DNA from 3 places in the Polaromonas sp. P4_H1 genome. Region 2 is predicted to be linked to each of the others. Evidence: predicted binding sites of a transcription regulator. Region 2 holds the regulator's gene; each other region holds the start of a gene.
The links. Region 2 encodes sigma-54, which starts transcription at its own class of promoters, with help from an activator protein. Its sites were predicted from a motif close to TGGCANGNAANCTGCTTT; they were not measured.
Positions count from the first base shown of each region.

Region 1: a site for sigma-54 is predicted at 2,014-2,031, ahead of AC1DS5_RS11750 (transglutaminase family protein). Genes of this name have one in related genera too.
Region 3: a site for sigma-54 is predicted at 1,316-1,333, ahead of AC1DS5_RS11775 (transglutaminase family protein). Genes of this name have one in related genera too.

Region 1 covers NZ_JBFUKG010000008.1:962-10,826, reverse strand. The annotation lists gene AC1DS5_RS11765 (circularly permuted type 2 ATP-grasp protein) at 1-793, shown strand, start outside; gene AC1DS5_RS11760 (alpha-E domain-containing protein) at 796-957, shown strand; gene AC1DS5_RS11755 (alpha-E domain-containing protein) at 977-1,939, shown strand; gene AC1DS5_RS11750 (transglutaminase family protein) at 2,217-3,038, shown strand; gene AC1DS5_RS11745 (YceI family protein) at 3,095-3,673, opposite strand; gene AC1DS5_RS11740 (YceI family protein) at 3,703-4,254, opposite strand; gene AC1DS5_RS11735 (cytochrome b) at 4,251-4,829, opposite strand; gene AC1DS5_RS11730 (Bug family tripartite tricarboxylate transporter substrate binding protein) at 5,102-6,073, shown strand; gene AC1DS5_RS11725 (cyclic nucleotide-binding domain-containing protein) at 6,343-6,822, shown strand; gene mltB (lytic murein transglycosylase B) at 6,905-7,993, opposite strand; gene AC1DS5_RS11715 (transglutaminase TgpA family protein) at 8,034-9,865, opposite strand, start outside.
Region 2 covers NZ_JBFUKG010000001.1:49,371-60,308, reverse strand. The annotation lists gene AC1DS5_RS00290 (LysE/ArgO family amino acid transporter) at 1-342, opposite strand, end outside; gene AC1DS5_RS00285 (HTH-type transcriptional regulator ArgP) at 513-1,421, shown strand; gene AC1DS5_RS00280 (acylphosphatase) at 1,835-2,113, shown strand; gene AC1DS5_RS00275 (D-amino acid dehydrogenase) at 2,241-3,545, opposite strand; glycine riboswitch at 3,768-3,859, opposite strand; gene argS (arginine--tRNA ligase) at 3,923-5,608, shown strand; gene AC1DS5_RS00265 (SPOR domain-containing protein) at 5,690-6,328, shown strand; gene AC1DS5_RS00260 (thiol:disulfide interchange protein DsbA/DsbL) at 6,475-7,137, shown strand; gene lptA (lipopolysaccharide transport periplasmic protein LptA) at 7,300-7,911, shown strand; gene lptB (LPS export ABC transporter ATP-binding protein) at 7,926-8,762, shown strand; gene AC1DS5_RS00245 (RNA polymerase factor sigma-54) at 8,904-10,454, shown strand; gene AC1DS5_RS00240 (THUMP domain-containing class I SAM-dependent RNA methyltransferase) at 10,593-10,938, shown strand, end outside.
Region 3 covers NZ_JBFUKG010000008.1:13,076-24,013, forward strand. The annotation lists gene AC1DS5_RS11770 (DNA internalization-related competence protein ComEC/Rec2) at 1-1,176, opposite strand, end outside; gene AC1DS5_RS11775 (transglutaminase family protein) at 1,458-5,102, shown strand; gene AC1DS5_RS11780 (circularly permuted type 2 ATP-grasp protein) at 5,248-8,100, shown strand; gene AC1DS5_RS11785 (transglutaminase family protein) at 8,133-9,080, shown strand; gene AC1DS5_RS11790 (RidA family protein) at 9,243-9,710, shown strand; gene AC1DS5_RS11795 (LysR family transcriptional regulator) at 9,747-9,950, shown strand; FMN riboswitch at 10,032-10,188, shown strand; gene AC1DS5_RS11800 (6,7-dimethyl-8-ribityllumazine synthase) at 10,269-10,754, shown strand; gene parC (DNA topoisomerase IV subunit A) at 10,860-10,938, opposite strand, start outside.

The sequences.
Region 1 (9,865 bases), on a different contig from region 2:
GGCCTATTTTGAACACGCCTTTCTGGCGCAGCAAATGGGCGTGGAACTGGTCGAAGGCCAGGACCTGTTTGTCAGGGACAACTTTGTCTACATGCGCACCACGCGCGGACCCCGGCGGGTGGACGTGATCTACCGCCGCGTCGATGACGATTTCCTGGACCCGCTGGCTTTTCGCCCCAACTCCACGCTGGGCTGCGCGGGGCTGCTCAATGTCTACCGCAGCGGCAATGTGTCGCTGTGCAACGCCATCGGCACCGGCGTGGCAGACGACAAGTCGATCTATCCGTATGTGCCGAAAATGATCGAGTTCTACCTGGGCGAAAAGCCCATCCTCAAGAACGTGCCGACCTATATGTGCCGCAATGCCGAAGACCTGCAGTACACCCTGGCCAACCTCAAGGACCTGGTCGTCAAGGAAGTTCATGGCGCGGGAGGCTACGGCATGCTGGTGGGGCCGGCCGCCACCCAGGCCGAAATCGAGGACTTCCGCCAGGCGCTGCTGGCCAATCCCTCGGGCTATATTGCCCAGCCGACGCTGAGCCTGTCGACCTGTCCCACTTATGTGGAAAGCGGCGTGGCGCCGCGACACATTGACCTGCGGCCCTTTGTGCTGAGCGGCAAGGAGGTGCAGATGGTGCCAGGCGGCCTCACCCGTGTGGCGCTGAAAGACGGCTCGCTGGTGGTGAACTCCTCGCAGGGAGGCGGCACGAAGGACACCTGGATATTGCAGGAAGGCCATGGCATGCCCATGCAGACGCAATCACAGTCACAGTCACAGATTGGAGGGACCTGATCATGCTATCGAGAACTGCAGATCACCTTTTCTGGATGTCGCGCTACACCGAGCGCGCCGGCGACATGCCGCAGGCATTCGCGGGGATGACTCATCAATTGCGCGAAGCGCTTGTGACGGCATCCCCAAAACACGCCAAGCGCGCCAGCGCTTTCGGTGTTTGAGGTTTAGGGAGGAGAAAAAATGTTATCTCGCACTGCTGATCACCTTTTCTGGATGTCGCGCTACACAGAGCGCGCCGAAAACACCGCGCGCATGCTTGACGTGAACTACCAGACCTCGCTGTTGCCCCAGTCCGCGGCTGTGGCGCAAGGCGGCTGGCAGAGCCTGCTGAGCATCAGCGAACTCAAGCCGGCCTATGCCGCCAGGTACGGCGACGGCATCAATCCGCGCGAAGTGATGGACTTCATGGTGCGTGATGAAAAAAACTCGTCAAGCATCATCTCGTGCCTGAAGAATGCCCGCGAAAACGCCCGCGCCGTGCGGGGCACGCTGACCACCGAGGTGTGGGAGACGCAAAACCAGACTTACCTGGAAGTCATCCGCATGCTGCGCAACAGCGATTTTGAGCGTGACCCCGGCCAGTTTTTTGAATGGGTCAAGTTCCGTTCGCACCTCTCGCGCGGTGTGACCGCGGGCACCATGCTCCAGGACGAGGCGTTTCATTTTCTGCGTCTGGGGACGTTTCTGGAGCGTGCCGACAACACGGCCCGGCTGGTGGATGTGAAGTTCCATGCCGTGGAAAATGATTTTCTCGGCGCAACCGGCGAGAAAGACCAAGAGTACGATTTTTACCACTGGAGCGCGATTTTGCGCAGTGTGTCCGGCTTTGAGGTGTACCGCAAGGTGTACCGCGACGTCATCAAGCCCGAGCGCGTGGCCGAGCTGCTGATTTTGCGGGCCGACATGCCGCGCTCCCTGCTGGCCTGCCTGAATGAGCTCATGAGCAATCTCGCCATGGTGACCAGCGACACGTCCAGCGAAACGCAGCGCCGCGCTGGCAAACTGCGGGCCGATTTGCAGTACGCCCGCATTGACGAAATCCTCGCGACCGGCTTGCATGCTTTCCTGACCCAGTTCCTGGACCGGGTCAACGAAATCGGCGCGCACATCAGCCGCGAATTCCTCGTTCCGGCGACTAATTGAAACAGCATGAGATTACGGCGGCCGCAGCGCCGGGCCGCCCCAAGCAAGGCCAGCCCCCGAGGGGCTGGAGCCTGCGGCTCCAAACCTGCTTGAGCCGGTTTGGACAGGCGACAGAGGCGCAGCGTCTCGCAAGCCGCGGCCTGCAAGGCCTCGAGAGTTACGCGAAGCGAGCGAACGTGGGGGCGATGGCCGCAGCGCCGGGCCGCCCCAAGCAAGGCCAGCCCCCTCGGGGGGCAGAGAGTTACGCGAAGCGAACGAACGTGGGGGCTCTTATTCCATGAAGCTGCACGTGAGGCATACGACCGACTACCGCTACACCGAGCCCCTGCGTTATGCGTTGCAGACGCTCTGGCTCACGCCGCAGTCCGGCCCGGCGCAAACGGTGTATTTCTGGAGTCTGGGCGCGCCTGAAAAGCTTTTTTCCCAGCTCGACGCCTTCGGCAACCCCATCCATTCCTACACCTTCGTCGGCAAAGAGTCTGACAACGTGCGCTGGAGCCTGGTCAATGCGGCCGGTGACGTTGAAACCCTGGGGGTGGCCGAGTTCACCGATGCCGCGAGCCTGCCGCATCCGGACTTCTTTTTGCGGGCCACGCATCTGGCCCAGCCGGATCCGGTGCTGGCTGAGTTCGGTCGCCGTTTTATCACGCCGTCTGCCACCCGCGGCAAGGCCGAGTTGGGCATGCTGTTGGCCTTGAGCCAGGGTGTTGCTGAGGCGGTAAGTTATCAAAAAAATAGCACCAGCGTGACCACCACGGCGCTGGAAGCATTCAGGGCCGGTGCGGGCGTGTGCCAGGACCAGGCGCACGTGATGGTGGCGATCTGCCGCAGCCTGGGCATTCCTGCGCGCTATGTGAGCGGTTATTTCTACGCCGCCAACGAGCCTGACCTGGCCAGCCATGCCTGGGTGGATGTGTGCCTGGACGTTGCCAGCCGGCGCTGGGTCAGCATCGATGTAACCCACAGCTGCCTGATTGACGAGCGCCATGTTCGGCTGGCCATGGGAACCGACTACAACGCCTGCCCGCCGGCCAAGGGTGTGCGGCAGGGTGGTGGCAAGGAAACCATGACGGTGGACATCACGATCCAACCCGTTTGAACGGCGCTGCGCTGGCCGTCGCCATCAGGGCGCAGAACATCGCAGACAAGGGGCCGTCAACGCTTGAGCGCCTCCAGCGACACATGGAGCGTGATTTCGTCCCTGATCAGCGGCACGAATCGGCCCAGATTGAACTCACTGCGCTTGACCTTGCCGGTGGCGTTGAGCCCGCAGGCCGGTTTGCGCAGCATCGGGTGCATCATGCATTTGAAGTGCGTGACCGTCAGGGTCACAGGCCGGGTGATGCCCTTGACCGTCAGATCGCCCTCGACGGCGGTGACGTCATCGAACTTGCCGAAACTCAGACGGCTCGACTTGAAGGTGATGACGGGAAACCGCTCGGCATCAAAGAACATGTCGCTGCGCAGGACCTGATCGAACAGCAGCGAGCCGGTGCTGATCGACTGGACGTCGATGCTCACCACCACGCTGCCCACCTGGTTGTCAAGGTCCAGGGTGATGGTCGCATCGACTTTGTCGAAACGGTCGCGCTGCGTGCTGTAGCCCAGGTGGTTGAACTCGAACCAGGCGAAGGTGTGATCCGGGTCGCGCTCATACACATCGACGACGGCGAATGCCGAAGCCAGGAACAGACTGCCCAGCAGCGCTACAGCAAGTTTTTTCATTTTTTTCATGAGTAACTCCTGAGTCCTGAGGGTGGCCGCTACGGTTCAAGGACCAGGTGAAACTGCACGGTCACTTCGTTGGCCACCACGCGAACATCGCTCCAGGGGCCTCCGCCGATGCCGAAATCCAGGCGTTTCATCACAAAAGAGCCTTCCATGACGGCCTGCTTGCCACTGGCCTTGAGCACCGCGTTGACCACCACGGGCTGGCTGACGCCCTTGATGCTCAGGACCCCGCTGACCTGGAACCGGCCGGCGCCCTGCGACTGGATCTGGCGCATCTCGAAGCGCGCCTCGGGATGGCGGCTGGCATCGAACCACTGCGCGCTCACCACCTCTTCATTGACCTCCCGCAGGCCGGTGTCGACGCTGGACAGGTCGATGCGCAGCTGTCCGCGGGCCGCGGCGGGCGCCTCGGGGTCGAAGGCCAGGCTGGCGTCGAATTTGCGAAAGGCCCCATCCACCGGCACGCCCATTTGCCGCGAGGTAAAGCGGATATGGCTGCTCGCCAGGTCCAGCCGCCGGTATTCTGCGGCCTGGACACAGGCGCATGACAGGAGCAGGGCCGCAGCCACAGCGGAGATTTTCATTCACGAGCCCCCTTGAACCGGAACATCCGGCCCAGCAAGCCGTCCCGGTCGATGAAATGGTGCTTGAGCGCCGCTGCGACATGCAGGCTTACCAGACCCAGCAGCGCGTAATTGAGGATGCGGTGCAGCGCTTGCAGAAACAGCCCCAGCGCCTCGTTGCGGGCCACCATATCCGGCAGCGGCCACAGGCCCAGGTAGACCGTCGTCACGCCTTTGGCCGAACTCATCAGCCAGCCCGACAGCGGCACGCAGGCCATCAGCAGATACAGCAGCAGATGGTTTGCATGCGCCGCGCTCAGCTCCCATGCCGGCATCGCAGCGGGCAGCGGCGGCGGCGCGTGCCGGATGCGCCAGACGATGCGGGGCAACAGCAGCGCTGCCACCGTGACGCCGATCCACTTGTGATACGAATAGAGCTGCAGCTTGAGCGGACTGAGCGGCAGGCCGACCATGTACAGCCCGACGGAAAAGCTCGCCACCATGAGCAGGGCCATGGCTGCGTGCAGGGCGACTGCGGTGCGGGTGTAGGAGGCGGGCTGCAAACGGCTCTCCGGTGGCAGGTGTTTCACAGTCATTGTGATGCCATCGCCGTAGCCAGCGCAAGCGCGCCGCCGCCCGCTGGTCGCTGGTCGCTGGTCGCTGGTCGCTGGTCGCTCTATTGGCGCCGCCAGGTTCCGCCTGGCCCGCGTGGCTTTCGTGGAGCGCACGCAGCTTGGGCAAGGCCCGGCGTGTGCAGGACCAACGGCTCAAATAGCGACCCGTATCCGGGAAACCACCAATGCCTTGCCAGCTGATTGACAGCTGCGCCCCTTATCGTTGGGCGCACCACTGATCACAAGGACTCGACATGAACCGCCGCCACCTCCTGCAAGCCACTTCGCTAGCCATCGCTTTGCCCTCGCTGGCCTGGGCCCAGGACAAATACCCCGGCAAACCCATCACCCTGATCTGCCCCTACGCTGCCGGCGGCAATGCCGACCAGCGCTCGCGCCAGATCGGCAGGTTCATCTCCACCGCGCTGGGCCAGCCGGTGATCGTGGACAACAAGCCCGGTGCGGGCGGCAACATCGGCACGGAAGCCATCGCCCGGGCCAAGCCGGACGGCTACACCATCGGCATGGGCAATTTCGCGCCGCTGGCGGTCAATCCGACCATGTTCAAGAAAATGAATTTCGACCCGGCCAAGGACCTGGTGCCAGTCTGCCTGATCGAAAAGGGCCCGCTGGTGCTGATGGTTCCCGCGAACTCGCCGTTCAAGAGCGTCAAGGACATCATCGCCGCCGCCAAGGCCAGTCCCGGCAAGCTGTCGTTTGCCTCGGGCGGGCTGGGCGGGTCGCACCACCTGTCGGGCGAGATGTTCAAGTCGCTGGCCGGCCTGTCCATCACGCACATTCCCTACAAGGGCGGAGCGCCCGCCACGACCGACCTGATGGGCGGCCAGGTGGACATGATGTTCGAGCAGATGTATTCGGCCGCGCCCTCGATCCGCGCCGGCAAGCTGCGTGCGCTGGCCATCACCAGCAAGACGCGTTCGCCGCTGTTTTCTGAACTGCCCACCATGGCCGAGTCCGGTGTGCCGGGCTTTGAGGTGCAGAACTGGCAGGGGCTGGTGGCGCCGGCCGGCACGCCCGCGGCCCTCATCAAGCTGCTCAATGAAACCGTCAACAAGGCGCTGGCCGACCCGACCATCAAGGAACAGATGCTGGGTCAGGGCAATGAACTCGGTGGCGGCACGCCCGAGCAGTTCGCCACCCTGATCAAGTCGGAGGCCGATCGCTGGGGCAAGCTGGTCAAGAGCGCGAACATCAAACCCGAATAGCGCTGCCTGCGCGCTATGCGCTCGGCCAGCAGGTCGATGAAGCTGGCCTCGCCCATGTGGATGTGTGATCCCGATGCCTGCCGATGCCTGACCCCGGGTAATCGCGGCACGGGTGCGAGAGATATCAGGGCCAAATCCGACTTGTACTTGCGCGTAGATTTGCAAAATGGGAGACTTGACCTTCGACTTCATAGTCGCAATATAAAGATAAAGACCTTTTCCTCAAGGCTTGCCGCCATGATGTGAACCGCCCCAACCGGACACCGAACATGGAAATTCTCGACCCCACAACGCTTCATGAGCACCTGGCCGCCGACGCCTTCGAGGAAATGTCGGCATTCGGCGCGCTGTCGCAGAGTTTTGTCGCGAAGCTGCTGGCCGACGGTGAAGTGCTGAAGTTGACAGCCAACGAGATCCTCTACCGCAAGGGCGATACCGCCGATAGCTTCTTCGTGTTGCTAAAAGGTCAAATCACCGTTTATGAGGATACCGATGCCGGCAAGGACATCATCCGAACCATGAATGCGGGAGAAAGTGTTGGCTTTCCGGCAATGATCGCGCTGCGCCCGCGCCGCTTCAGCGGCTATGCCGCCGGTGACTGCATCGTGGTGAAAGTCTCGAGTCAGGTGTTTGCCGACCTTTACGTATGGGACCCGCAGCAATTCGCCATTTTTTTCATGAGCCTGTCGCGCGATATGAGCCGTTTTCTGAGCGACACCGCGGGCAGACCGGGAACGCCCCAGGATTAGTGAAGCACGGACCGCGCTTCGCCGCATCGCTCCACTTTTGCTAGCTCTTGATGCCCTTCTTGCAAGGGCCAACGGCAGTCCGTTACGGCGTGACTGACTTGACCCGCGCTGCCACTTCGCGCCCCAGCTCAATCACCGCCATGGCGTAGTAGCTGCTCCAGTTGTAGCGCGTGATGGCGTAGAAATTCTCGGTGCCCGCCACGTAGCTCGGTGCGTCCGGCCCGTTGAGCAGTTCGATCAGCGCCAGCGGGCCGGCGTGTTGCAGCGCAGCGCCTTCCAGTACCGCGCCCTTGGCGGTAAAGCTGGCCACGCTAAAGGTTGGCAGGATGTCGGGCGCCATCAGGGCGTCCATGTCCAGGCGGCTCGTGTCAAAGCTCACCGGGTAGTGGGTGGGCATGCCCGGCTGCCAGCTGAAGGCCTTGAAGTAGTTCGCGACTGAGCCGATCACGTCGGCCGGGCTGTTCCACAGGTCAACGGTGCCGTCGCCGTCGAAGTCCACCGCGTACTTGATCCAGCTGGAGGGCATGAACTGCGGCATGCCCATGGCGCCGGCGTAGCTGCCTTTTGCCTCGAAAGGATCGACGCCGCGGCGGCTTTGCAGGGTCAGAAACTGCTCAATCTCGTCCTTGAAAAACGCGCTGCGCTCCGCGGCTCGTGGGTGGCTCGCCGGAAAGTCGAAGGCCAGTGTGGTCAGGGCGTCCATCACGCGGAAGCTGCCGGTGTTGCGGCCGTAAATGGTTTCTACGCCAATGATGCCGACGATGATGTCGGCCGGCACGCCGTACTCTTTTTCGGCGCGCTCGAGTGCAGCCTGGTTGGCCAGCCAGAAGCGCGCGCCGGCCTCAATGCGAATGGGATCGATGAAACGACTGCGGTAGACCCGCCAGTTCTTGATGAATGGCTTCTCTGACGGCTGCATCAACCGCGAGACGGTGGGGATATAACGCGAATTCCCGATGGCATCGCGCACCCAGTTCGCGTCCAGGTCGCGCCGGCTGGCCAGGTCGTCGGCAAACTGCATGGCATCGGGGCGCGTGGCATAGAGCGGGCCCTGCGCCGGCTCCGCTTTGCTGGTCACCGTTTTCTTCAGAGGTTTTGCGCCGGCAAGCCCTGCCGTGCCGGCGAGGATAGCTATCAAAACCAGCGCAAAACTGAACTTGTAAAGAGGCATCGGAAGTGTCATGAGGAGAAGAAGGGGCGAAGCTTCAATTCTAAGCAGACCATGCGAGCGCGCGCCATTGCTGCCGCAGCCGCCTGATGTCCCGGAGCTGGCTGTGCTGGCCGGAAGAGGTCGCCGCATAGCGTTGCAACTCCAGCTGCATTAGCCAGTCATGCAGCGCCTGCCCGCGGCTGCCGCTGCCACCGCCGTACCGTGCCAGCACCTGCAGCGCCAACTGGCGCGGCGAGGTGGCCGGCGTGCTCTCGATGCCGGCTTTGGCGAGCTGCCTGCGTGCGCGGGCCAGCAGGCGAAGCCACGGGTCGTGCTGGGTTCGCTCCCACAGTGCCCAGGCGGCGCCCAGCAGTGCCGCCAGCACGATGATGCCCAGCAATACGTAGCTCAGGTCCTCCCAGCTCGGGGATTCAAAGCCGATGTCCCTGAGCAGGTTGAGCTGCTTGCCCTGGGTGTAGTTGAGTACCCACTGGTTCCAGCCGTTGTTCACCGCTTCCCAGGTGGCGCGCAGCTGCGCCGCCAGGGTGGGGCTGATGTTTCCCAATGTCTGCGCCATCACGCCCTGGGGCGCAGCGAGCCGCTGGAAAGCGCCGGTGCGCCCCGGCGCGACTGCCGAGGTCGGGTCGACCCGCACCCAGCCCCGGTCCGCTTGCCAGACTTCTGCCCAGGCATGCGCATCGCTTTGCCGCACTACCCAGAAGCCGTCCACCCCGTTCAGCTCGCCGCCCTGGTAGCCGGTGACGATGCGCGCGGGAACGTCCATCGCCCGCATCAGGATCACAAAGGCCGACGCGATGTGTTCACAAAAACCTTCCTTGCGGTCAAACCAGAATTCATCTGCCGTGTGCTGGCCATACACGCCGGGCTCCAGCGTATAGGTGTAGCCGGTGCGCAGACGGTCCAGCGCGCGCTGAACCAGTTGGGCATTGCTGGCGTTCCGGTTGCGCGGGTCGCCGCGTATCTCCCTGGCCAGCGCCAGGGTGCGCGGATTGAAGCCGGGGGGCAACGCCACAAATTCCCGCAACCCGAAGACCGGCCGCGTGGGCCCATGCCTGAAGGTGGGGTAGCTCTGCGCCTTGTAGCGCACAAGATCGGTGATCGGGCGATTCACTGTCCATTGCAGGTCGGCCTGCATCACGCTTTGGTAGCCCGGCAGCACCGGGCTTTGCGTTGCGGCTTCCATCACAAAAAGCCATGGACGGCTGGTGGGCTCCAGCGTGACTTCGTAGCTGACAGGCGCACCTGCCACGGCCAGATTCGCGCCGGCCCTGCCCTGGCTGTTGCGCGGGGAGAAGCTGAACAGCGGCGGCCGCCACTCGCGGCCATCAAAGCTGGACATCACGGGGCCGCGAAAATACAAATCCTGCTGGGGCGGCGGGCGGCCTTCAAACCGGATGCGCATGGCCACGCTGTCGTCAAGCGCCAGGGTGGCGATGTTGCCCACCTCCATGCTCGCGCTCAGGCCGCTGCGGCCAGCCATGGCATCGCTGGGCACGCCCCACAGGGGGGCCAGCCGCGGAAACAGCAGAAACAGCACCACCATGATGGGAGCGCCGAGCAGTGCCATCCCACCGGCGGTCCGCGCGGCCAGCAGCAGCGGCGGTTTGCCGACCGGCAAATGGGCGTTGACGAGCACCGTCAGCAGGCCCAGCAGCCCCAGCAACATGCTGGATGCGGTGAGCAGCGATTGCGAGTAAAAGAAGTTGCTCAGCATGCAGAAAAAGCCGAGGAAGAACACCACAAACGCATCGCGCCGCGCCCGCAGTTCCAGGGTTTTTAGCGTCAGCAACACGACCAGCATGGTGACGCCTGCGTCCCGTCCCAGCAGGGTACGGTGCGTCATCAGTGTGGCGGTAATGGTCAGGGCCAGCA
Region 2 (10,938 bases):
GGCCATGACTGCCGCAGCTTCGGCTGGCCTGAGAAAGCGTTGCATGGCCTGGCCCCCGTAGGCGATCAGGACCGCCGCGCCCGCGCCCACCATGGCACCCTGCAGTTTGTCCGACAGGCCGCCCAGATGCGCCAGCCCGAGCACGCCGGCCGCAATCAGTACCACGTCGGTCGCGATGCAGACCGCAATGGTCAGCCACAGGTGCTGGCGCAAGAGGCCCATCCGCATCACATGCGCGTTTTGCGGGCCGATGGCCATGATCAGCGACAGGCTGAGCGCCAGCCCGGCGGCGAAAGCCGGGGCCGGGAAAACCGGGAAGAGGAGGGTCGGGAAGGCTGGCATGGTGATTTTCTGTTGGTGCGCTGTTCTGTGCGGCCTGTTTGTTTGTCTTTGTTTGTTGCGGGAACGAGCCCTGGAGTGTTCCTGAAAACCATCGCGAGTTAAATCAATTTAAGTTAAATTGGTATTGGTCAATAAATAATTGATAAAACCAACCTGGGAACACCACGCCGATGCTCGACGCCCGCCAACTCGATGCCCTCGCCGCCGTGATCGAGCACGGCAGTTTTGGTGCGGCCGCCAAAGCCCTGAGCCTGACGCTGGCCGCTGTGTCGCTGCGCATCAAATCGCTGGAGGACGCCCTGGGTCAGCGCCTGCTGGTGCGCGGCAAGCAGCTGCACCCCACCCCGGCGGGCCAGGCGCTGCTGGCGCATGTCAAACAGCTCAGGCTGCAGGAGGCGGACCTGCTGGCCCACCTGCAGGGAGGGCGCCATCCGGGCGCAAAGGCGGTGCCGCTGCAAAGCCTGAGCGTGGCCGTCAATGCCGACTCGCTGACCGGCTGGTTCCTGGCCGGCGTCGCCCCGGCGCTTGAAAAACACGGGCTGCTGCTCGACATCGTGGTGGACGACCAGGACCATACGCATGACGCGCTCAAAAACGGCGATGTGACGGGCTGCGTGACGACGCTGGCGCAGTCGATGCGGGGCTGCGTGGCCGAGCCGCTGGGCATCATGCGCTACCACTGCGTGGCGGCCCCCGCGCTGGTACACAAGTGGCGCGCCGGCAAGGCAACGGTGGCGGCGCAGCGCCTGCTGGCCAGTCCGGCCATTATTTTCAACCGCAAGGATGCCCTGCAGGATGCCTTCCTGGCGCAGCATTTCAATTTGCGCGACGCGCTCTATCCGCGTCACTTTGTCCCGGCGGTGGACGCCTTTGAACTGGCGCTGGAGCTGGGCCTGGGCTGGGGCATGGTGCCCGAGCAGCATCTGGCCGCCCGTGCGCACCGCCCGCCGCTGGCCGAGGTGCTACCGGGCAAAACAGTCGACGTGGCGCTTTATTGGCAGCACTGGGCCCGCGAGCCCGTGCTGGCCCAGCGCCTCACGCGCGCGGTGAAAGAGGCCGCCCGCGTCTTGCTGAACTAGGGCCTGTGAACGCTATTTATGCAAGATGCGTTGCGAGTCAAAAAGGCCATGAGCAAGGCGCAAAACGCAGGCGGGGCAGACCCCGCCAAGGCTTTGCAACGCCGCGCAGGGCCTTTTTGATCGCAACCCGAAGGGAATGGGGTGAAAACAGCGCCACTCTGCGTTGCGCTCCTAGCCCAGACGCCCGGTCTGGGCGTCGTCGCGCGCCTTGATTGGCGCTGTTTTCACCCCATTCGCATTTGCATAAATAGCGTTCACAGGCCCTAGGCCCGCGCTGGCGCGACGGACTGGGCATCCCGAATTTCGATTCGAAACGGATCGTCGCCTGCCGGCCGACATTGGCGGAAAATACGCTGCTGAAGAAGCAGCAGCGCATCCAGCAACAGCAACAGCAACAGTAAGAGGGATGAGACATGGCAAAACAGTTGCGCATCGCCGGTCTGGTCCAGGGCATCGGCTACCGTGCGGCCTTTGCGGAGCAAGCCCACGCACTCAGGCTCTCCGGCTGGGTGCGCAACCGCCTTGATGGCTCCGTGGAGGCCACCGTGGCCGGCGAAGCCCAGGCAGTCCAGAACATCATCGACTGGGCGGGGCACGGACCGGTCGGCGCGCAGGTGCGCAGCGTGTCGGTGGTCGAGGTGGATGACGCGCTGGTGGCGGACGGGAAATTTCACATCCGGCCGACGGCTTAGTGCTGCTGATTCGCATGGCCCTGTGGCGCCGCGCGAATTTCAACAGCCTGCCGGTCGCTGGCGCCGCCCGCGCAAACCGGCAGCAGCCAATCCCGCCGACTCAACCAATTTAGCCGACTTAGCCGATTTATGCCTGTGTTGCGGGCCGGCCCAGCGACACCAGTTTGCGTTCGGGCACCTGGCTGGTGAAGGCAAAGTCCACTTGGGGTGCGCGTCCGCTGACGATGTCGGCAATCGCCGCGCCCGAGCCGCAGGAGTGCGTCCAGCCCAGCGTGCCATGGCCGGTGTTGAGGAACAGGTTGCGGGTTTTGGAGGCGCCTATGTAGGGCACGTTGGATGGTGTGGCCGGGCGCAGGCCGGTCCAGTACTGCGCATTTTGCCCGTCGGTCATGTCGGGAAAGAGCTGGCGCACGCGCCGCACAATCGCCTCGCAGCGCACCAGGTTCAGGTCGGTGTTGTAGCCCCCCAGTTCGGCCGTGCCCGCAATGCGCAGGCGGTTGCCCAGGCGCGAGAACACCAGCTTGTACTCGTCGTCGGTGAGCGACACGTTGTAGGAGGCCGCTTCGTTGATGACCGGCAGCGTCACTGAATAACCCTTGGCCGGGTAAATCCGCAGGGTCTGGCCCAGCAGTCTGGCCCACTGCGGGCTGTAGGCGCCCAGGCACATCACATAGGCGTCGGACTTCAGCTCGCTCACCACCCCTTCGGCACTGGCAATTTGCACGCTGCGCAGCGTATCGCCTTCCTTGCGCGCGCCCACGATGCGGGTGTTGTAGAGGAACTCCACGCCCTGCGCGGCGCACAGGGCCGCCAGCTGGCGGGTGAAGGCATGCGCATCGCCCGATTCGTCGCTGGGCGTCATGCTGCCGCCGACGATTTGCGGGCGGCAGGCCGCCAGCGCGGGCTCGATGGCCACGCATTCATCGGGGGTTTTCATATCCAGCTCGCAGCCGTGCTCGCGCATCACCGCGGCCGGGCCCTGCGCATCGGCGTACTCCTGCTCGCTGGTGTAGAAGTGCAGGATGCCCTCGGTCTTTTGCTGGTAGTTGATGCCGGTGTCGGTGCGCAGCTTTTGCAGCGTGGCCCGGCTGTACAGCCCCAGGTTGACCATCTGCTTGATGTTGTGCCGGGTGCGGCCCGGCGTGCACTGGCGCAAAAAGTCCAGGCCCCAGAGCCACTGGTTCAGGTCGGGGCGCAGGCGAAACAGCAGAGGCGCGTCTTCGCGCATCAGCCACTTCAGCACTTTCAGGGGCGCGCCCGGGTTGGCCCAGGGTTCGGCGTGGCTGACCGAAATCTGCCCGCCGTTGGCAAAGCTGGTTTCCAGGCCGGCGCCGGGCTGGCGGTCGACCACGGTGACCTCGTGGCCGGCCTGGCGCAAAAACCAGGCGGAGGTGATGCCGGTCACGCCGGCGCCCAATACGGTAACTTTCATGATGAGATTCCCAAGGAAAAGAAGGCAACAGGCCAGCACGGATGCGCGCAGGCAGCTATGAAATCAATCGTGAATTTCAGGGCGGCAGCGTGCACCAGTGCTGGTGCCGCTCCCACTGTCCTTGGTACCTGAGAGATTCAGCCCGGCATCAGCGGGGCTGACGGCCAGGATTTGCTCCTTCGGTGGCGGCAGCGTTGCGCTGCAGCTCTCTCCAGATTCGGCATGTTTCATTCAATACGGGGACCTGAGCGATCATGGGAGATTGCGCCTTCGGCGGCCGTTGCAGGGCAACAGCGCTCTCTTGAATGAAAGCAGATTCTCGCATATTGCCCAGGCGCTGGCCAGAAGCGCGGGGCCCACGCCCCTAAAATCTCTCCATGCTTCAAATCAAACAAGACTTGCTGGACGCCCTGGGCCAGGCCCTCAAAACCATGGCGCCTGACAGTACCGTGGCGGCCGCCTTCGAGTCGCCCAAGGTGGCGGCCCATGGCGACTTTGCCTCCACCGCGGCCATGCAGCTGGCCAAACCGCTCAAGCTCAACCCCCGCCAGGTGGCGGAAAACCTGCGCGGGCTGCTGCTCCAGGCGCCCGCGTTTGCGCGCTGGGTGGACGCGATCGAAATTGCCGGCCCGGGTTTTCTCAATATCCGGCTCAAGCCCGAAGCCAAGCAGCAAGTGGTGCGGGAAGTGTTGCAAGGGGCAGACCAGTACGGCATGCAATTGGCCGACAGCCCGCACCGCATGATTGTGGAGTTCGTCTCGGCCAACCCGACCGGGCCGCTGCATGTGGGCCACGGCCGCCAGGCGGCGCTGGGCGATGCGATTTGCAACCTGTTTGACACGCAGGGCTGGGATGTGTGGCGCGAGTTTTATTACAACGACGCCGGCGTGCAGATCCAGACCCTGGCCACTAGCACGCAGGCGCGCGCCAAAGGCCTCAAGCCGGGCGATGCCGGCTGGCCCGAGCCCGCCTACAACGGTGACTACATTGGCGACATCGCCAATGACTTTCTGGCCAAAAAGACCGTCAAATCCGACGATCGGGAGTTCACCGCCAGCGGTGACGTCGAAGACCTGGACGCGATCCGCCAGTTTGCCGTGGCATACCTGCGCCATGAGCAGGACCTGGACCTGCGGGCCTTCTCGGTCAGGTTTGACAACTATTACCTGGAGTCCAGCCTGTACAGCTCGGGCCGTGTCGACAGCGCGGTGCAAAAGCTCAAGGACGCCGGTAAAACCTACGAGCAGGACGGCGCGCTGTGGCTCAAGTCGACCGACTACGGCGACGACAAAGACCGCGTGATGAAAAAGGGCGACGGCAGCTACACCTACTTTGTGCCGGACGTGGCCTACCACCTGGCCAAATGGGAGCGCGGTTTCAGCAAGGCCATCAACATTCAGGGCATGGACCACCACGGCACGATTGCCCGCGTGCGCGCCGGGCTGCAGGCCGCCAGCGCCGGCATTCCGCAGGGCTACCCCGACTACGTGCTGCACACCATGGTGCGCGTCGTGCGCCATGGCGAAGAGGTGAAGATCTCCAAGCGCGCCGGCAGCTATGTCACGCTGCGCGACCTGATCGAATGGACCAGCGCGGACGCCGTGCGCTTCTTTTTGCTCAGCCGCAAACCCGACACCGAGTACGTCTTTGACATTGACCTGGCTCTGGCCAAAAACAATGAAAACCCGGTGTACTACGTGCAATACGCCCATGCGCGCATATGCTCGATTCTCGGCACTTGGGCCGCGCAGAGCGGCGATCAGAGCCAGCTGAAAAGCGTGGACCTGTCGGCACTGGTCAGCCCGCAGGCCCAGGCCCTGATGCTGCTGCTGGCCAAATACCCCGACATGCTCAGCAATGCGGCCGCCGGTCTGGCGCCGCACGACGTGGCCTTTTACCTGCGCGAGCTGGCCGCCTGCTACCACAGCTATTACGACGTCGAGCGGATTCTGGTGGACGACGAAGCCGTCAAGCTGGCACGCCTGGCGCTGGTCGCCGCGACGGCGCAGGTATTGCACAATGGCCTCAAGGTGCTGGGCGTCAGTGCGCCCCACAAAATGTAGGCAACCATGAAGCACACACAGCGGAATTCAAAGCGAAATTCAGAGCGGGATTCAGAGGCAGGCAAGAAAATTGGGCAAGGTATGAGAAAACAACGAGGCGGAACCCTGCTGGGTCTGGTTATTGGCGCGCTGATCGGCCTGGGCGCCGCGCTGGCCGTGGCGGTCTACATCACCAAGGTGCCGGTGCCTTTCATGAACAAGAGCCAGTCGCGCAATCCCGACAGCGACGCCGCGGAAGCCAAAAAGAACCGGGACTGGAACCCGAATGCCCCGCTGGCGGGCAAAACGCCTGTGAAGCCGCTCCCTTCTGCTTCCAGCGCTTCCGGCACTTCCGGCGAAGTGGGCACTGTGCCGGCCCCCGCCACGGCGACCGCGCCCAAGGCAGCTCCCGCGCCCCCGGCGAAGCCCGCCACCTCCGCGGATCCGCTGGGCGATCTCGCCAAGGCCAGGGCGGACGCCGCGCCCGCCGTTTCGGGCGTTGACCCGTTCAGTTATTTTGTCCAGGCTGGCGCATTCCGTACGCCGGAAGACGCGGAGCAGCAGCGCGCCAAGCTCATGCTGCTGGGCGTGCAAGCCAAGGTGAGTGAGCGCGAACAGTCGGGCCGAACGGTGTACCGCGTGCGCGTCGGCCCCTTTGACAGAAAAGAAGACGCCGACAAGGTCAAGGAGCGGCTGGACGGCAACTCGATAGAAACAGCCCTCGTCAGGGTGCAGCGCTAGAGTGTGGTGAACTTTTATGGGCCGGGGTGTACCAACCCCTGTACGAAACGGCCGGCCGGCTTGTTTTTTTCACTGAATAAGTAAGTGGCCGCTTTGCAAAATACCCCCACACAGACCCACAGACCAGGAAACCAGGAGAAAAATTGATGCAACGACGTGAGTTTTCGCTTTCAGCCGCTACCGTGGCAGCCGCCGCCACTTGGGGAGGCGTTGCGCTGCCCACAGCCGCGCAGGCTCAGGCCCGCGCCTTCAAGGAGGGAACGGATTATTTGACGCTGGGCAAACCCGCTCCCACCGACGTGCCTGCCGGCCAGGTCGAAGTGGTGGAATTCTTCTGGTACAGCTGCCCGCATTGCAACGCCTTTGAGCCGCAACTCGAGGCCTGGATCCAGAAAGCGCCCAAAGACGTGACCGTCAGGCGCGTGCCGGTAGCCTTTCGTCCCGATTTTGAGCCGCAGCAGCGTCTTTTTTATGTGCTGGAAGCCATGGACAAGCTCAATGAGCTGCACAAAAAGGTGTTCAATGCGATCCATATCGAGCGTCAGGCGCTGAACACGGCGGATCAGGTGGCGGCCTGGGCGGAGAAGCAGGGCCTGAACAAGGCCAAGTTTGTCGAGCTGTACAACTCGTTTTCCGTCAGCACCAAGGCGCGCAAGGCCACCCAGTTGCAGGACACCTACGCGGTCGACGGCGTGCCGGCCCTGGGCGTCGGCGGGCGTTACTACACGTCTGGCCAGCTGGCCCAGAACATGGACAGGGCCCTGCAGGTCACCGATTACCTGATCGCGCAATCGCGCAAGGCCAAATAAGCGCGCGGCAAGTCGGCAAGTCACACGCCGGCGCCCGGCGTTGGCCCGAAAACCCGCCCACCCGTGGCGGGTTTTTTTATGGGCCCAATTTGGCCCTGGCCGCCATTCCCGGAGCTGGCATGGCTACAATCACTCAAAACAAGCAGCAAGATTCGTGCCTTTATGAAACACCCCATTTTTCCCTTGATCGTGCTGGCCGCACTGGCGGCCGGGGCCGTGTTTCCCGCCGCGGCCGAGCGGGCTGACCGCGACAAGCCGATGAATGCGGAGGCCGATGCCCTGCGTTACGACGACCTGAAACAAACCAGCGTGTTCACCGGCAATGTGGTGATCACCAAGGGCACCACCATTGTCCGGGGCGAACGGGTGGATGTCAGCCAGGATCCCCAGGGCTACCAGCAGGCCCTGGCCGTGGCGGCGCCGGGCAAGCTGGCCTTTTACCGGAAAAAGCGCGATGGCGTGGACGAGTACATCGAAGGGGAAGGCGAGCGGATCGAATACGACAGCCGTGCCGACACCGTCAAATTCATCAAGCAGGCCGTGGTGCGGCGCTACAACGGCGCGACCCTGGTCGATGAAACGACCGGCTCCCTGATTGTTTATGACAACAACACCGATGTGTTCACTGTGGATGGGGGCGCGCAAAACCGCACGGCCACCAATCCCACGGGGCGGATTCGCGCCATGCTGTCGCCGCGCGGCGCCGCATCGGCACCGCAGCCGCCGGCCGGACCCGCGCTCCGTTTGCGTCCCGGCACCACGCTGGGGCCATGACGGAAAGCCGAAAAATGGACAGAACGGACAATCAACCCGTGGATGCGGTGACTGACACATCGTCGGTCAATACCCCGGCAGCCAATACTCCGGCGGCCAGCACCGCACCGCCGAGCCGTCTGGTGGCCCAGGGGCTGCAGAAATCCTATGGCAGCCGCAAGGTGGTGCAGGATGTCTCGCTGTCCGTGCAAAAAGGCGAGGTGGTGGGCCTGCTGGGCCCCAATGGCGCGGGAAAAACCACGTCGTTCTACATGATCGTGGGGCTGGTGCGTGCCGATGCGGGCGAGATCTCCATCGACGGCCAGTCGGTCGAGCACATGCCGATTCACCTGCGCGCCCGCCTCGGGTTGAGCTACCTGCCGCAGGAAGCGTCGATTTTCCGCAAGCTCACCGTGGAAGAAAATGTGCGCGCCGTGCTGGAACTGCAGCTGGACGCCAGCGGCAAGCCGCTGGGCCGCGCAGACCTTGAAAAGCGGCTCGAAGCGCTGCTGCAGGATTTGCGGGTCGATCATCTGCGTGACTCGCCGGCGCCGGCGCTGTCAGGGGGCGAGCGCCGCCGCGTCGAGATTGCGCGCGCCCTGGCGACGCAGCCGCGGTTCATCCTGCTCGACGAGCCTTTTGCCGGCATTGACCCGATCGCCGTGATCGAAATCCAGCGCATCATCGGTTTCCTGAAGTCGCGCGGCATTGGCGTGCTGATCACCGACCACAATGTCCGCGAAACGCTGGGCATTTGCGACCATGCCTACATCATCAGTGACGGCCACGTGCTGGCGACCGGCACCCCTTCCGAGATTGTGAACAATGCCGATGTACGCCGCGTTTATCTCGGTGAACACTTCAGAATGTGATGGCTCCCCCCCGTTGTCGCTCACTGCGTGTAGCTCCCTCCCCCCTGCAGGGGGCGGCGCCTGCGCCCCGGCAAAGCCGGTTGCGCGGCCCCCGCTTGGTTAATACATCCCAACTCGCTTTGTCGTGCGCTTAGGGATGTCATGAAACAAGGCCTTTCCCTCAGGGTCTCGCAGCACCTGGCGCTGACGCCGCAACTGCAGCAGTCGATCCGCCTGCTGCAGCTGTCCACCCTTGAGCTGAGCCAGGAAGTCGAGCAGATGCTCGATGAAAATCCGTTCCTGGAAGTGTCGGAAGAAGCCGCACCGCGCGAGGAATTTGGCCTGGAGAATGCCGACACACCGGTCAGCCAGGATAGCCGGGAATTTGAGTTTGCTGGTGATTCAATAGCAGGAAGCCCTGATGAATCAAAAGCTGCAAGCCAAAATGATGTAGATACAGGGCCCGAGGTCAGTTCCGAGGCCAAGCTGGAGGAAAGCTGGGAGGGCGACGGCTCGGTGGAGTCCTCGCCTGACGACAGCGAATGGGGCGGCGACGCGCCGGCCCGCAAAAACAATAATGCGGACGACAGCGAGGCCGAGGCTTCCGACCTGGCCCGCAGCCATGAGTCGCTGCAGGACCATTTGCACCGCCAGTCGCTCAGCCTGCGCCTGTCGGAGGAAGACCAGGCGGCGTTGCATTTCCTGATCGAGTCGCTCAATGACGACGGCTACCTCGAAGACAGTCTCGCGTCACTGGCCGCCGGTCTGGCGGGCGACGACCTTGAGCAGGCGGAAGAGCTGGAACAGCACTTTGCCATGGCCCTGAAGCTGCTGCAGCACATGGAGCCCGCCGGCGTCGGTGCCCGCAACCTGGCCGAGTGTCTCGGCCTGCAACTGCTCGACTGCAAGGACTGCGACGAGACCCGCGCAGCGATCGCCATGTGCAAGCAGCCCATGGAGCTGCTGGCCAAGCGGGATATGAAGCGCCTGTCCTACCTGTGCGGATTTCCGGAAAGCGTGATCCGGGGCGCCATCGCCGTGATCGGCCGGCTGGATCCCAAGCCCGGGCGGCGGTTTGTCAACGTCGAGCGCAACCTCATCGTGCCCGACGTGATCGTCGTCAAGTCGGGCCGCGGCTTCAAGGTCTCCCTCAACAGCGAGGTCATGCCCCGCCTGCGCGTGCACGACATCTATGCCAATGCGCTGAAGCAGCACAAGGGCCAGAACGGGCAGGCCTTGCAGCAGCGCTTGCAGGAGGCACGCTGGTTCATCAAAAACATCCAGCAGCGCTTTGACACCATCCTGCGCGTGAGCAGTGCGATTGTGGAGCGGCAAAAGAATTTCTTCACCCACGGCGAGCTGGCCATGCGTCCGCTGGTGCTGCGCGAAATTGCCGACGAACTGGGCCTGCACGAGTCCACCATCTCGCGCGTCACCACGGCCAAGTACATGAGCACGCCGTTCGGCACCTTCGAGCTCAAGTACTTTTTTGGCTCGGCGCTGGGCACCGAGACCGGTGGCAACGCGTCCAGCACGGCGGTGCGCGCCCTCATCAAGCAGTTTGTCTCGTCCGAGAGCCTGAAAAAGCCGCTCAGCGACAACCAGATTTCCGAAATGCTCAAGGAGCAGGGCATTGAATGCGCGCGCCGCACCGTGGCCAAGTACCGCGAGGCTTTGCGCATCGCGCCTGCCAACCTGCGAAAGTCGCTTTGAAAGTAGCCCCCACGGTCGCCCACTGCGTGTGGCTCCCTGCCCCCCGAGGGGGCCGCTGCGCCTGCGGCCCGGCAAAGCCGGTTCCGCGGCCCCTGCTTGAAAAAGAACCGTCACCCAGCCAGCCGTGAGTCTTCATTCATGAACCAACTTCAACTCTTTTTACCCTGCGCCGCCGGCGTCGAGGCCTTGCTGGCCAGCGAGGTCAAACGCATCACCGGCATCGAAGGCAAGGCCTGGCGCGCCGGCGTGCAGTTGCAGGGCTCCTGGCGTGATGCCCTGCAACTCAACCTGCACAGCCGCCTGGCCCAGCGGGTGCTGATCGAGCTGCAGCACAACCAGTACCGCAGCGAGCAGGACCTCTACAACGCGGCAGCCAGCGTTGCGTGGGAAATCTGGTTCACGCCCAAGCAGACCTTCAAGGTCGAGATCACCGCGCAGCACAGCCCGCTGACCAGCCTGAACTTTGCGGCGCTCAAGGTCAAGG
Region 3 (10,938 bases), on a different contig from region 2:
CGCCACCACTACGGCCATGGCCAGCAGCCAGGTTTGCAGCCAGGGCCACTGCCTGCCGCTTTGCCGCAGCAACACCACCGTCGCCAGCATCCAAATGGTTCGTTGTGCCGGCACGCCCCAGCCTGAAAACAGTGCGTACAGGGCCGCCAGAAAAAGGCCGCCCCAGGCCCCGGCGCTGATGGCCGGCAACGCCAGGCAGAGCCGGGGCGTCAGCCCGACGGAGCGCCGCCAGAGGCCGCTCAGGAGCAGGGAGGCAAGCCAGGCGAACATGGTGATATGCAGGCCCGAAATGCTCATCAAATGGGCAACACCCGTGGCGCGAAAGACATCCCAGTCAGCGCGCTCGATGGCATTTTGGTCACCCACCACCAGGGCGGCCACGACACCGGCCAGCTGCCGGTTGTCGATGCGCTGGAAAATCGCTTCACGCGCCGCCTGTCGGGCGCGCTCCACCGGATGCTCCCAACTACCGGAAAGCCGCAGAGGCGGCGCATCGTGCGGCCCGGCCCGCACATAGCCGGTGGCCTGAATGCCCTGCTCCCAGAGCCAGAGCTCGTAGTCGAACCCGTGCGGGTTGCTGTTGCCGTGCGGCGCCTTGAGCCGCACCGTCATTTGCCAGCGCTCGCCGGCGCGCAGGCCATGCAAGCCGGTGGGCGGCTGGCGCTGCAACTCCAGCGCAATTTCAGACGGATCAGCACTTTCGGCCGGGAGTGCCCTGGCCTCCCGTATCCCGAAGCCGGTATACCAGCCGAGCAAAATTTGCGGCGGGAGGGTGACGGTTTGCCCGTTCAGGCGGGCCGATTCAATACCCAGACGAAAGCGCAAGCCGTCTTCGGCGGGTTGCGGCATGGCCAGGACCACGCCTGTCACGGCAATATCACGTCCCTCCAGCGCGGGGTCGAGTGCCGTTGACTGAAACACGGTGGCCCGCCATCCCGTCAGGGTAAAGCCCAGCAAGGCAGCGAGCACCAGCGCAGCCAGGCCGGCGCCGCGCCAACCCCTCCTGTTCAGAGTCGAGGCGCGACCGGCCCTGCGCCACAAGCCGCCCATCACCAGCCCAGCGAACGCCGCCAGCGCCGCCGACGCGGCATACACGCCACCCGTCCACAAACCGGGCTGCTGCAATTGCAGGGCAACCCCGATGATGAACCCGCCAAAAACAAGGCCAGGCCCCATGGAAGCTGCCCATGGCCCGGCCAAAATGCGGTCGCCCACAGCCGCCCTCCCCACTTGTTACTTGTTATTGCTCGATTTATTCGATGCAATGGCTGCGTGCTCAACGGCCGGGCGAGGCAAAAAGCCGACAAAGCCTGTTTGGCGCAGCTCTTGCTTGCAGAAATGTAGCCGAAGCGGAGTAAGCTGTCCCGAGGGGTCGCCCGATGTGGCGACCCGCTCATTTTGTGTTTTGATTGGCGCTGTTGCGCACCGATGCCCTAATTTAAAAAAGCGAGGCTGCCTTGTCGATCCACGTTGCACTGAGCCACATCACCCATTACAAATACGACCGCCCGGTGAAACTGGGCCCCCAGGTCGTGCGCCTGCGGCCTGCGCCGCACAGCCGGCCCCGCGTACTGTCCTACTCCCTCAACATCGAGCCGGCCAAACATTTCATCAACTGGCAACAGGACCCGTTTGCCAATTACCAGGCCCGGCTGGTGTTTCCGGATCCCACCCGTGAATTCAAGGTCACGGTGGACCTGGTCGTCGAGATGGCGGTGTTCAACCCCTTTGATTTCTTTCTGGAGCCCAGCGCCGAGGAATTTCCTTTTAACTACAGCGCCAGCCAGAAGCAGGAACTGGCGCCCTACCTGGCGACCCAGACCGCCACGCCGCTGTTCAAGCGCTATCTTGAGCAGACCGACCTGAGTCCCAAGCGGACCATCGACTTCCTGGTCGGCCTCAACCAGCGCCTGCAGTCCGACATCCAGTACTCCATCCGCATGGAGCCCGGCGTGCAAACGCCTGAAGAAACCCTGCAGCTGGCCTGCGGCTCCTGCCGCGACACCGGCTGGTTGCTGGTGCAGCTGCTGCGGCACATGGGTCTGGCCGCGCGCTTTGTGTCGGGCTACCTGATCCAGCTCAAGGCCGACGTCAAGGCGATTGACGGTCCCAGCGGCGCGGAGACCGACTTCACCGATCTGCACGCCTGGTGCGAAGTATTCCTGCCCGGTGCCGGCTGGGTGGGGCTGGACCCAACGTCGGGCCTGATGGCGGGCGAAGGCCACATCCCGCTGGCCTGCACGCCAGAACCGTCCAGTGCCGCCCCCGTGGAAGGCGGCGTGGACAAATGCGAGGTGGAGTTTGAGCATCACATGGCGGTGCAGCGGATTTACGAATCACCGCGCGTCACCCAGCCCTACACCGAAGCGCAATGGGCCGACGTGCTGGCGCTGGGCGAGGCGGTGGACAAAGACCTGGTGGCCGGCGACGTGCGGCTCACGATGGGCGGCGAGCCCACCTTTGTGGCCACCACGGACCGCGATGCTGCGGAATGGAACATCGACGCCCTGGGCCCCACCAAGCGCGGCTATGCCACCGAGCTGGTGCAAAAGCTGCGTGCCGAATATGGCGAGGGCGGTTTTCTGCATTTCGGGCAGGGCAAGTGGTATCCCGGCGAGCAATTGCCACGCTGGGCGCTGAGTATTTTCTGGCGCAGGGACGGTCAGCCGATCTGGCAAAACCCGGCCCTGTTTGCCGATGAACGCAAACCCTGCCAATACACGAGCGCAGATGCGCAGCGTTTCATCAAGACCCTGGCGGGCAAGCTGGGCCTGGCCACGAACTACATCACGCCGGGCTATGAAGACACCTGGTACTACCTGTGGCGCGAGCGGCGCCTGCCGGTCAACGTCGACCCCTTTGACTCCCGCCTGGATGACGCCATGGAACGGGAGCGTTTGCGTCGCGTCTTCATGCAGGGGCTGGACTCCGTGGTGGGTTATGTGCTGCCGCTGAAGGCGAAGGAGGCTGCCTCGCCAGCCCTGGCCGGGCCCAAATGGTCCACCGGTCCATGGTTCTTCCGCGATGAGCGCATGTACCTGATGCCGGGCGACTCACCCATGGGTTACCGCCTGCCGCTTGATTCGGTGCCCTGGGTTTCCAAAACCGACTACCCCTACATGATCGAGGCCGACCCGTTTGCGCCGCGCCAGGACTTACCATCGACATCGGTGCTGGCCGCACGCTACAACGCAGCGGCAGCGGTGGCGCGGGGCGCTCCGCAGCCGGCGCCTGCGGCTGTCTCGCAGGCCTCGCCCCCTCCTGCTGGCAGCAGTGCAAGCGCACTGGCGCAGTACATGGCGCGCTACATGACGGGCAATGCGGCACTGACGCAGGCCAGTCGCATCCTGCAGTTTCGCCCCACCGGCGACAGCAGCATGGGTGGTGGCACCGGCGGCACCAGCACGGCCGCTCCGTCAAGCCACGTGCCACCTCCTGCCAACGAGCAGCGTGCGCCCAAAGCCTTCGAGTCTGCCGGCTGGCTGACGCGCACCGCGCTGTGCGTCGAGGTCCGCGACCCCGCTCGGGCCAATGGCCCGAAGGACCCGAAAGATCCGGATAAGGCAAAAGACAAACCCAGGGCCGACCCTGACAGCAAGGCCAACAAAAGCAAGAGCGGCGAAACCGGTGCCCTCTACGTGTTCATGCCCCCCATGGAGCGGCTGGAGGACTACCTGGACCTGCTCGCAGCCGTGGAAGCGACCGCGCAAACGCTGGGCGTCAGCATCGTGCTGGAGGGCTACCCGCCGCCGCGCGACCCACGCCTGAAAATGCTGCAGGTCACACCCGACCCGGGCGTGATCGAAGTCAACATCCACCCCGCCTACCACTGGGGCGAGCTGGTGGAGCACACCGAATTCCTCTACAAGATTGCCCATGAAACCCGGCTGTCGGCCGAAAAATTCATGACCGATGGCCGGCACACCGGCACCGGCGGCGGCAACCACTTTGTGCTGGGTGGCGCCACCCCCGCTGACAGCCCCTTCCTGCGCAAACCGGAAGTGCTGGGCAGCCTGATCGCCTACTGGCACAACCACCCCTCGTTGAGCTACCTGTTTTCGGGCATGTTCATCGGCCCCACCAGCCAGGCACCGCGCGTGGATGAGGCACGCAACGACCAGTTGTACGAGCTTGAAATCGCCCTGCGTGAAATCCGCAACAACCGACAGAAATACGGCGCCAACATGCCGCCCTGGCTGGTCGACCGGACGCTGCGCAATATCCTGGTGGATGTGACGGGCAACACGCACCGCAGCGAGTTCTGTATCGACAAGATGTACTCGCCGGATTCCTCGACCGGACGGCTGGGCCTGCTGGAACTGCGCGCCTTTGAAATGCCGCCCCATGCCCGCATGAGCATCGCCCAGCAGTTGCTGCTGCGCGCCCTCGTGGCACGCTTCTGGAAAACCCCCTACCACGGCCGCGTCACGCGCTGGGGCACCGAACTGCACGACCGCTTCCTGCTGCCCAGTTTTATCCGCATGGATTTTGCCGACGTGCTGACCGAGCTGGTGGAGGCCGGCTACCCCTTTGACATGGCCTGGTTCGAACCACATTTCGAATTCCGCTTCCCGCTGATTGGCCAGGTGGCGGCAAACAGCATCGAGCTGACGCTGCGCAGTGCGCTGGAGCCCTGGCATGTGATGGGCGAGGAAGGTTCGGCGGGCGGCACCGTGCGCTATGTCGACTCCTCGCTCGAACGCGTGGAAGTCCATGTGACGGGCCTGAACGATAACCGCCACGTCATCACCGTCAACGGCCGTGCCCTGCCGCTCCAGAGCACCGGGCGGGTCGGCGAATACGTGGCCGGTGTGCGCTACAAGGCCTGGAATCCACCGTCGGCCCTGCACCCGTCGATCGGCGTGCATGCGCCGCTGACTTTCGACATCGTCGACACCTGGATGGAGCGCTCGCTGGGGGGTTGCCAGTACCATGTCGCCCATCCCGGCGGGCTCAGCTACGACACGCTGCCAGTCAACTCCTATGAGGCCGAAAGCCGCCGCCTGACCCGGTTTTTCCGCATGGGCCATACCCCTGGCAAGATGCAGGTCAGGCCAGTTCAGCCGAGCCGGGAATTTCCCTTCACGATGGATCTGCGTTAGGCAATTTTCCGGGGTTGAGCGCCGGGAGATCGCTGTCTTATGAGTGCAACAATTGCACGATTCGGCTCAAAAATCAGCGGTTTAACGGCGGCTTGCTGCCGCTTTGAGCCCTTGGGGGGATGGGCCGAAGGCATACTTGGGGAACGTGGAAAATAACACTCCGTCACTTTTTGCCGCCCAGGCGCTCGAAGAGCCCCGTACGCTGGCTGCTGCGCTGGCGCCCGCGGCTGCGCCCGGCCACTTTGACGAGTTGCGCGGGAGCGTCTCGCGCGGCCCGGCGGCTGCGGAGCCGCCTTTGGCGAGCGTCCCGCCTTTGCAGCTTGCTGCCGGCTCCCGGGGCGGCCGAGACACTGCGCCAGAGACCCACGCGACCAACGAGACCAGCCCGGCAGCGGCCCGCCCGGGTTCGAGTTCGAGTGAGGGGCCCTTGTCAGCCGAATGGGCAAACTTCTTCGACTTCCTGGGCACTGACGGTTTCTACGACCTGAACCACCGCACCGCCAATCTGCGGCGCCAGATCCGCGACAACGGCGTGACCTACAACGTTTACGCCGATGCCAACGGGCCGCAGCGGCCCTGGTCGCTGGACCTTTTTCCGATGATGGTGTCGGCTGCGGACTGGGCCGTGATTGAAGCTGGCATCCAGCAACGCGCCCGATTGCTGGACCGCGTGATGGCCGACATCTACGGCCCGCAGGAACTGCTTTCAAAGGGCTTGCTGCCCAGCGCGCTGGTGCACGGCAACCCCGGCTACCTGCGCGGCATGCAGGGCGTCAAGCCCGCTGGTGGTACCCACCTGCACATCGCGGCCTTCGACATCGGCCACGGCCCGGATGGGCGTTGGTCGGTAGTGTCCCAACGCACGCAGGCGCCCTCGGGCCTGGGCTACCTGCTGGAAAACCGGCTGACCATCTCCCTGCTGTTTCCGGAAGCCTTTCGGGAGATGAAGGTGCAGCGGCTGGCCGCCTCGTACAAGGCACTGGTGGACGGGCTCAAGGCGATGAGCCCCGCCAATGAGGGCAACGAGGAAAGCCGGGTGGTTCTGCTGACGCCGGGCCCCTACAACGAAACCTATTTTGAGCACGCCTACCTGGCCCGCTTTCTGGGGCTGACGCTGGTGGAGGGCAACGACCTGCTGGTACGCGATGACAAGCTGTACCTCAAAACCCTGCGCGGCCTGGAGCCTGTGCATGGCCTGCTCAAGCGGCTCGATGACGAATTCCTGGATCCGCTGGAGCTGCGTTCCGACTCCACCCTGGGCGTGCCCGGCTTGCTGCAGGTCATTCGTGCAGGCAACGTGCTGGTGGTCAACACCCCGGGCTCGGCCTTTCTGGAGTCCAGCGCCCTGCTCGGTTTCCTGCCCGCACTCTCGCAGCACCTGCTCGGTGAAACACTGGCCCTGCCTTCGCTGGCCACCTGGTGGTGTGGCGAGCAGGCCGTCATGCGGGACGTGCTGAGCCAGCTCAAGGATTGCGTGATCAAGCCCACCCATGCCGGCTCTGGCATGGCATCCGTCATCGGGCACACCCTGTCTCGCCGCGAACTCGACGAATGGGCCGGCCGCATTGTCCGGCGCGGCGAGGATTACACCGTGCAGGCCTACCTGCCGCTGTCGCAAACACCCACCTGGCAGGGTGAACGCGTGGCGCCACGTTCGGCGATGCTGCGCGTGTTTGCGGTCGCCGACGGCGCGGGCTCCTGGCAGGTACTGCCCGGTGGACTGGCGCGGCTCGCCGGCAAAAACGAAAACATGGCTTCGATGCAGCACGGTGGCAGCAGCGCCGATGTGTGGGTGCTGGGCGAGCCCTCCGGCGCAGCCACCACCACCACCTCCCCCCCCCCTGCCGACAGCACGGCGGGGCAGCGCGCAGAGCACCCCGCACCCGCCTGGGCCACAGCCCCGCTGCGCCACCGCCCGCCCGTGACCAGCCGGGCGGCCGAGAACCTGTTCTGGCTGGGCCGTTATACCGAGCGCGCCGAGAACTCCACGCGGCTGGCCCAGCTAACCCTGCAGTGCCTGGGCGGCGAAGACCAGACCTCGCAGCCACTGCTGGACTGGCTGACCCGCATGGCGGTGACCAATGCCCTGGTGCTCGATACCGTGCCGCCCGCGACGCAGGCGCGGCGCGTCTTTGAACGCGCCCTGATTGCCGGCCTGGCCGACACCGGGCAAGTCGCCAGCGTGGGCTACAACCTGCGAGCCCTCAAGAGTGCAGCATCGGCCGTGCGCGAGCGCCTGTCGCAGGAACAGTGGCACGTCATCGTGCGCACAGAAGCGGACTTCTTCCATCACTGCAAGGCATTCAGCGGCGCCAGTTCGCAGAGCCAGCAGCAAGGCCATGGGCATGCGGGCCACCACGCGCTGGAGTATTCATCGGTCGAAGCGCTCAGGGCCCTTGAATCCCTCAGCGGTTTCCTGGCGGCCATGACGGGCGCGCAGACCGACCGCATGACACGCGACGACGGTTGGCGGCTGCTCAGCATAGGCCGGATGCTGGAGCGGCTCTACACGCTGGCCGCTGCGCTGGTGCACGGCTTTGAAACCCGGGCCGTTTTCGAGGAAGGCGGCTTTGGCGCCATCGTCTCCCTGTTTGACAGCACCATCAGCTTTCATGCGCAATACCAGCAGCGACGCGACATTCCCGCCCTGCTCGACCTGCTGGTGCTGGACCGCGACAATCCGCGCTCGCTGGGCTGGGTAGTGCAAGCCCTGTGCGGGCGCCTGGACAAATTGGCCAGCAGCACACCGGTTGAGTTGCCCGATCTGGCGGTGGACTTGCCCGACCCGGGCAGCTGGGTGCTGGCCGAGCTGTGTGGCAGCGTCAGCGCTGACGGTGCAAATGGTGCGCCCCTTCAAACCGGCGGTGAAGTCCCGGGTTGCGAGCCACTGATCGGCTTGCTGGAACAGTGCTGCACACAAGCGCTCGAACTCTCGGACACCATCAGCCGGCGCTACTTCAGCCATGCGGCATCGGGCAGCCAGAGTCTGGGCGCGTAGGCCCATCCCTACCCAGAACAAGCCCTGACCCCGTGCTGCTCCACGTCATCCATGAAACCAGCTACCGCTATACGCCGGCGGTTGAAAACGCACACCACGTCGTGCACCTCAAGCCGGCCAGCCGCGGCGGGCAGACGCTGCTGCACTATGCATTGCGCATCGATCCGGCCCCCGCGCAACTGCGCGAGACAGTCGATGTCTATGGCAATACCCGCAGTTATTTTTCGTTGCAGGCTGCACACGACCGGCTGACGGTCGTCGCCGACAGCGTCGTCTCCACCTCCTCCGCCAATCCGCTGCAGGCTGACCTGCCCTCGGCGCCCGGTGCGCGGGCGGCTATGCCCTGGGAGCAGGTTCGCGACCAGTTCCGCTACCGGGCCGGCGCCGCCTACGACAGCGCCTCGGAATTCCTGTTTGCCTCGCCTTATGTCCCGCTGGACGAGGCGTTTGCCGAATTTGCCCGGCCGAGTTTCATACCGGGCAGGCCCCTGCCGGAGGCCACGCACGACCTCATGACACGCATTCACACCACCATGACCTATGAGAGCGAAAGCACCGAGGTCAACACACCCGCTCTGGACGCACTCGAGCAGCGCAAAGGGGTTTGCCAGGATTTTGCACACATCATGGTGGCCTGCTGCCGCGCCATTGGTTTGCCGGCGCGTTATGTCAGCGGCTACCTGCTCACCACCCCGCCCCCCGGCCAGCCGCGCCTGATCGGCAGTGACGCCTCGCATGCCTGGGCCTCGGTCTACTGCCCCGGCGTGGGCCAGTGGCTGGACTTTGATCCCACCAACAACCGGGCGCCGGGTGAGGACTACGTGACGCTGGCCACGGGCCGCGATTTTCTGGACGTATCGCCCATGCGCGGCGTGATCCGCGGTGGCGAGCAGCACATCCTGGATGTTGCGGTGACGGTGAAACCCCTTGAGCCCGCTGAATTGACCGCTTTTGGCGGCGCCCTCCATCAGGCGGATTGACAGTGGATTAGCCGGCTTCATCGGCATCCTGCGCTAAGATAAAAAATCAGCGACAGACTGTATTGCTATCTTATTAGTAGCTGTAGTAGCCGGGAACGCCCGCCCTTTTGGTACCCCCGGCACATTTCATCCCCGACAGACTTCACCCTCCAGGAGAACACCATGAGTACCAGCCCGCAAAACGTCTACGACAAGCTCAAAGCCCTGAACATCACGCTGCCCGCCGTGGCAGCCCCGGTGGCCGCCTACCTGCCTTTCGTGCAGACCGGCAACCTGGTGTTCCTGAGCGGCCACATCGCCAAGAAAGACGGCAAGGTCCTCGCCGGCCAGTTGGGCAAGAACATGACGACCGAAGAAGGCAAGGCCGCGGCGCGTTCAGTCGCCATCGACCTGATGGGCACGCTCGAAGCCGCCGTCGGCCTGGGCAAGGTCAAACGCATCGTCAAGCTCATGAGCCTGGTCAACTCAACCGGCGACTTCACCGAGCAGCATCTGGTAACCAACGGCGCCAGCGAACTCTTCGGTGAAATCTTCGGCGAAGCCGGCAAGCACGCGCGCAGCGCGTTTGGCGTGGCGCAGAACCCCATGGGTGCTTGTGTCGAGATCGACCTGATTGCCGAGGTGGGCTGACAGCACCGCCGCTACGACAAACCGCCGGCAGCCAGCATGACATCGTTTCAGGGCAAGCTGAAAATCCGGCATCTGGAAGTTGTGCTTGCCGTCGCGGATTGCGGCAACCTCTCGCGTGCCGCCACGCAGCTGGGCCTGACGCAGTCAGGTCTTTCGCGGGCGAGCACGGACGCCTTCCCGGCATGGCTGCCCGCTAGCTTTTTTTTAGCGACCAGGTTTACCGCGGACATTTGCCCCTGACGCTGACGGGGAGGCAATCGCGCGACACCGCCCCTTACTTCACTAGATTTAGAATCACACTCGCCCCGGCATCCTCCGGGGCAGCGTTCTCAGGGCGGGGTGAAAGTCCCCACCGGCGGTGATTGCAGCGATGCATCAACCCGCGAGCGCCCGGCCTGCACCTGTGCAGGTTCGGGGTCAGCAGATCCGGTGCGATTCCGGGGTCGACGGTCATAGTCCGGATAAAAAGAGAGCGCGATGCCATGCATGCCTGCAGCCTTGTGCGCGGGCGTATGCAGGCTCGTGCGCCCTGGCTGTTTTGGATTGTCAGAGGCCTTCATGAGTCAAAAAAATCTTCCCCCGCCGGAGACGGCACGTTTTGCGTTTATCCAGTCGTCCTGGCACGAGGACATCGTGGACCAGGGCCGCCTCGGTTTCACGGCAGAGATGGCGAGGCACGGCATAGGCGCGGACGACATCGACTTCTTCGCGGTGCCGGGCGCATTCGAGATTCCGCTGCACGCCAAAAAGCTGGCGAAATCGGGACGCTATGCCGCCATCATCACCTGTGGGCTGGTGGTGGACGGCGGCATCTACCGCCATGAGTTCGTCGCCGACGCGGTGATCAACGCGCTAATGGGCATCCAGCTGGAAACCGGCGTGCCGGTGTTTTCGGCGGTGCTGACGCCGCAGAATTTTCATGAGCATGAAGAACACCGCAAGTTCTTCACCGCGCATTTTCTGACCAAAGGCAAGGAAGTGGCGCAGGCCTGCCTGGAGACAGTGGCAGGGCTGAAAAGGCTTGAGTCACTGCTCGCGGCCTGACACCGGCCCCCCGGATCCGCCGCCCGAGTTGCTATTAAATAGATAGCAACTTGCGCCCATCGCGTATTACTTACGCCCATCGATTATTGGCAATGGGCGTATGTTCTATTCAAGGCGAGCGATTCCGGTGGGTTTGAAGCCCAGGTCGGCGGCCTTGCCTTTGCGGGCACGTGCCGCACGGGCA